Regions from separate parts of the Oleiphilus sp. HI0067 genome, predicted to be linked through region 1. Evidence: predicted binding sites of a transcription regulator. Region 1 holds the regulator's gene; the other holds the start of a gene.
What was found. The regulator FliA, encoded in region 1, starts transcription of late flagellar genes. The targets are predictions, from matches to a motif close to CTAAAGTTNNNNNNNNNNCNGCCGATA.

Region 1 (2,405 bases):
CGGATTTAGGTTTGGCAAATATCGACGTGCTCTTGGGAATTACCGCAAAGGGAAATATCTCAGACGTTATATCAGGTGATTTAAGTCTGCGCGATATTCTTGTAGAAGGCCCCAAAGGAATAAAGATCGTGCCGGCTGCATCCGGAACGCAAAAGATGGTTGCGCTTAACCATCTAGAGCACGCCGGTTTAATCAACGCCTTCAGTGAATTATCACAAGATCTTGACGTTCTGATTGTGGATACCGCAGCGGGTATATCAGATGGTGTTGTATCGTTTGTTCGTGCAGCCCAAGAAGTGTTACTGGTTGTGACCGATGAGCCAACGTCTATTACCGATGCCTATGCATTAATAAAGCTGCTTAATCGCGACTACGACATGTACCGTTTTCGTGTCCTTGCAAATATGGTTCGCAGCCCAGAAGAGGGGCGCCATCTCTTTTCAAAGCTTACCTCTGTGACGGAACGTTTTCTTGATGTTGCACTCCAATATGTAGGTTCTGTTCCTTACGATGAAAACGTACGCAAAGCTGTCCAGCGTCAGCGCCCTGTATTAGAAGCTTACCCCCGCGCTAAAGCATCTATAGCATTCAAGCAGCTCGCTCAAAAGGCTGATTCGTGGCCATTACCAAGCACTCCAAGAGGACATTTGGAGTTTTTTGTTGAGCGCTTAGTACAAGCCTAGGATTGGCTGTAGCCTCGTAATGATTTATTCCCCATGCAGTACTTTTACGGCAGGGCCATACTGTTTTGTTGATGTATAGCGAAAAAGAAACACAGTACGCAGATGAGTTGATCGTGAAGCATGCGCCCTTAGTAAAGCGTATTGCACATCATCTAATGGCTCGCCTTCCATCAAGTGTTCAAGTCGATGATTTGATTCAGGCCGGCATGATTGGCCTGCTAGAGGCTGCGCAAAAATACGAAAGTGATCGTGGTGCGTCGTTTGAGACTTATGCCGGAATCCGAATTCGCGGCGCGATGATGGATGAAGTCCGTAAGGGCGATTGGGTGCCTCGTTCCGTACATCGCAACGCGCGCCGCATCGCGGAAGCAGTAAAAGCGATTGAGGCTAGAACTGGGCAAGATGCGAGTGACGAGCAAATTGCCGCAGAGCTTGAAATGTCTCTCGATGAATATTTTGCGTGCCTGAAAGATAGTAATGCCGGTAAGCTTTTTTCACTCGAGGAACTGGCTGAAAACTCTGAAGGCCAAGGCTTTGAAGTCGAGAGTGGCTCGACTGCTGATCGACCGAGTGATTTCTTTAGTGAGCAGCAGTTTAAAAAAGCCCTGGCATCTGAGATAGAGCGTTTGCCGGAACGCGAAAATTTAGTGCTTTCTCTTTACTATGAAGAAGAGATGAATCTAAAAGAAATAGGCTTAATTCTTGATGTGAGTGAGTCTCGTGTTAGTCAAATTCACTCACAGGCAGCTATCCGTTTAAAGTCAAGAATGTATGAGTGGATTGATTCGTAATTTACGACTATCCATAACTAATCAAAGTTCTTGATTTTCCAATAAAAAAAACTGGCTAGACTCATTTCTCTGTCTAGACTTCATATTAGGGTTTGAAACGCTATCAAAGGTTTCGACAGGAATGGAGGTCGACTTGAATAAAGATATGAAAATCCTTGTTGTTGATGATTTTTCGACAATGAGGCGCATTATTAAAAACCTACTTCGCGATTTAGGGTTCACAAATACCGATGAGGCTGATGACGGCAATACTGCATTGCCGATGCTGAAAACCGGTAAGTATGACTTCCTCGTGACGGATTGGAACATGCCAGGAATGACTGGTATTGACTTGCTTAAGACCGTTCGTGCAGATGATGACTTAAAGTCTTTACCTGTGTTGATGGTTACTGCTGAAGCAAAACGAGATCAGATCGTTGCAGCGGCACAAGCAGGTGTAAATGGGTATGTGGTTAAGCCATTTACAGCAGCCGTCTTGAAAGAAAAAATCGAGAAAATCTTCGAACGAATTGATGCCTAGTACTGTTATGAACGAACTAACTCCGTCTCAAGCAGCGCAAAGCATTGAAGGTGTAGAAGGCTTTGAACAACTGCTTAAAGAACAAACAAGTCAGCTAAAAGATCTCGTTGATCAGGGCGACTTGTCTTCCGCGCTTAGTCTCATCTCTGAGATTAATCAAACTCGTGATAAAACACTTTATGTCGAAGTAGGTCGATTGACTCGCAGTCTCTATGAATCGATTCGCGACTTTCAGATTGATTGCGGTGATGTACAAAGCCGAGAAGCTTTATCGAAAATTGATGATGCATCTGACCGACTAGCCTACGTCGTTGATATGACGAATAGCGCTGCCAACAAAACCTTAGACCTTGTTGAAGAAACAATGCCTTATGCATCGCATATGAAAGATGAGGCTGATCAACTTAAGCA
Region 2 (2,405 bases), on a different contig from region 1:
AGCGAAATGGCTGAGTTATAACGCGGTGTAACTGGAGAAAAGGAACGCTCTCGGTAACACCAGCACTGGAGCGTTCATTCATCAAGACGTATTTTTAAGATGAAGTGTTGAAATGGAGTGTTAAGAAAGCTTATCTAGAAGCGCATCAAAAAACTCAGACTGAGAGTTATCTCGGCCTACGGATGTATCAAAACGTTGTTGTAAGTCTTTAAGCAAAGACTCGCCTGTCTGCTCAAGCCCCACTTTTTCACTAAACTCTTGTGCGGTTTTTAGAAGCTTTTCTACGCGCTCAGCATAATCACTGAGCAAAGTTTGAATACCGAGCGGAAGCTGCGGAGCGCGATACTCATCGGGAACAGGCGTATTGAATTGAGCAGCCCGCACATCGGTTTGCTCAATAACAGAAACACTAGAAGACTGGAGATCAACGCTAAATTGAGCGATCTGCGAACTATCGAGTTCCAAAGACAATGCTTGATTAAACGCGCTCGCGATATCGCCCTCAAAAAACGAGTCACTTAAATCAGCGACTTGCTGTAAGAGATCATCCAGTGCAGCCCGCTCATCCTCGTTTAAATCACCATTCACTTGAATAGAAAACGCGCTTGCGGTCGTCGTATCGCTACTAAAACGACTAGCCGATACGCCATTAAATTGAACTGCTGAGAACTGTTCTCGACGTTGGAACAGTTCCTGTGCAGATATTTGAATACGATCACCTTCCTGAGTAGTCAACTCAAACTGAAAACTCGCTTGCGAGCGTTCAAAACTTTTTCGATCCGTTAATGCTGCAAACGAATTGCTCGACAAACTGGTCGGCACGCCCTCATCGGCAGGTTTTAAGCTTTCTTCAATTTGATCAATACGTGTGCCGATCCCTTGTTCCGCTGCGTCGATATTTGAGGACAGCTCTGGGTCTAAACGATCAAGACTTGCGATGTCTTCGCGCGCTAACTGAAAACCTTTTGCAACGCCTTCTCTTGCCTGCGCTATTAGATCTTCTAATTCAGCCTGACTCGCGCCTTCGTTTCGACGCTCAGCAATACGCTGTTCGATAAACCCTGAGACAGTATCCACTACCTTCTGAACGTCAAAGACCTTGTTCCCAGGGTCATTTTCGGGTGATGGTTTTACATCGACATCCAACCCACGCTTCAAGCCCTGAGAGAAAATCGTTGCAGTATCGCTCGGACGCTCTGAAACAAGACCATTATCCGCGCGTACATTCGGTGTTAAGTTATTGAGAAAAGAAACCACGTGTCTCCACCCTACTGAGGTATTGATTACATTTACTATGGTACGTTATCGACCGAAAACTAGGACCCTTTAAGTACAAAAAGTGCAAATTTGTTTCGCTTTATTTCTTCGATCTATTTCGCCCTCTATGTCGTAGCTAAACTTGCGTGAAACTTTTTCACTAACGACTGGTCTACAGGGCACAATAAAAAGGTCTTAAACTATGCAAACACTATTACGCTCCCTTAGTTTCGTCACCCTTCTTACTCTGTTTATATCACCTGCAAATGCCGTGGAACACGTTTATACAGATTTCTTTGGCAAGGCGATTGAAGGCTACGATCCAGTCGCATATTTCTCCCAATCGAAGCCCGTCAAAGGCGAAAGTGAGTTTACGTATGAGTGGAATGGCGCAACCTGGTACTTTGCAAATGCAGAAAACAAACAGCTGTTCATTGATAACCCTGAACAGTTCGCACCACAATATGGTGGCTATTGCGCATGGGCTGTTAGCCAAGGTTACACGGCAAAGATTGATCCTGAAGCTTGGCGCATTCACGAGGGCAAGCTCTACCTAAACTACAACCAGTCAGTGCAATTTACCTGGGCAAAGGACATCCCAGGAAACGTTAGTCGCGCCGATAAGAACTGGCCGAAACTCACATCAAATTAAGCAGAGAGAACTAGTTGATTAAACAAGACAGTGTAATTCGTCTGCCAGAATTTGTAGGTGTTCGATTACTTTAAAACCTACGCATGTTCACTCGATATAAATTCCGTCCACTCATTTGGCTCTGTTTACTCTGTTCGATCTCGCTTCAAGTACAGTCTGACCAGGCTCTTACTTTATTTGTAAAGCCTGACAGCGAACCCAAACAGTTTGCCAATGCTAATGGAATGCCGAGCGGTTACAGCCTAGAAATCGCAGCCGAAGCAATTCGACGAACGAGCTATGAGCCTAACTTAAAAGTGAGACCTTGGGAGCGAGCGCAACAAGAGGCCTTAAAGGGTGATGGCGTATTAACAGGGTTTTCGAAGACACCCTAACGCGAAAATCATTATCTATTCTCGGGCCCAATCTTAATGGATCATGTGCTGCTAGTATCTAGAAAAGATCAGTCTTTCACTTTTACTAGTTACAATGATCCGAAAGGCAAAACACTCGCAAT

Region 2: a site for FliA is predicted at 1,304-1,330, ahead of A3739_RS02610 (DUF5610 domain-containing protein). Genes of this name have one in related genera too.

Annotation. Positions count from the first base shown of each region.
Region 1 is NZ_LWFI01001133.1:5,661-8,065, forward strand. It holds gene A3739_RS16460 (MinD/ParA family protein) at 1-683, shown strand, start outside; gene A3739_RS16465 (RNA polymerase sigma factor FliA) at 755-1,474, shown strand; gene cheY (chemotaxis response regulator CheY) at 1,608-1,994, shown strand; gene A3739_RS16475 (protein phosphatase CheZ) at 2,002-2,405, shown strand, end outside.
Region 2 is NZ_LWFI01000201.1:6,241-8,645, forward strand. It holds gene A3739_RS02605 (carboxylesterase) at 1-21, shown strand, start outside; gene A3739_RS02610 (DUF5610 domain-containing protein) at 121-1,257, opposite strand; gene A3739_RS02615 (YHS domain-containing (seleno)protein) at 1,460-1,909, shown strand; gene A3739_RS28575 (hypothetical protein) at 2,134-2,283, shown strand.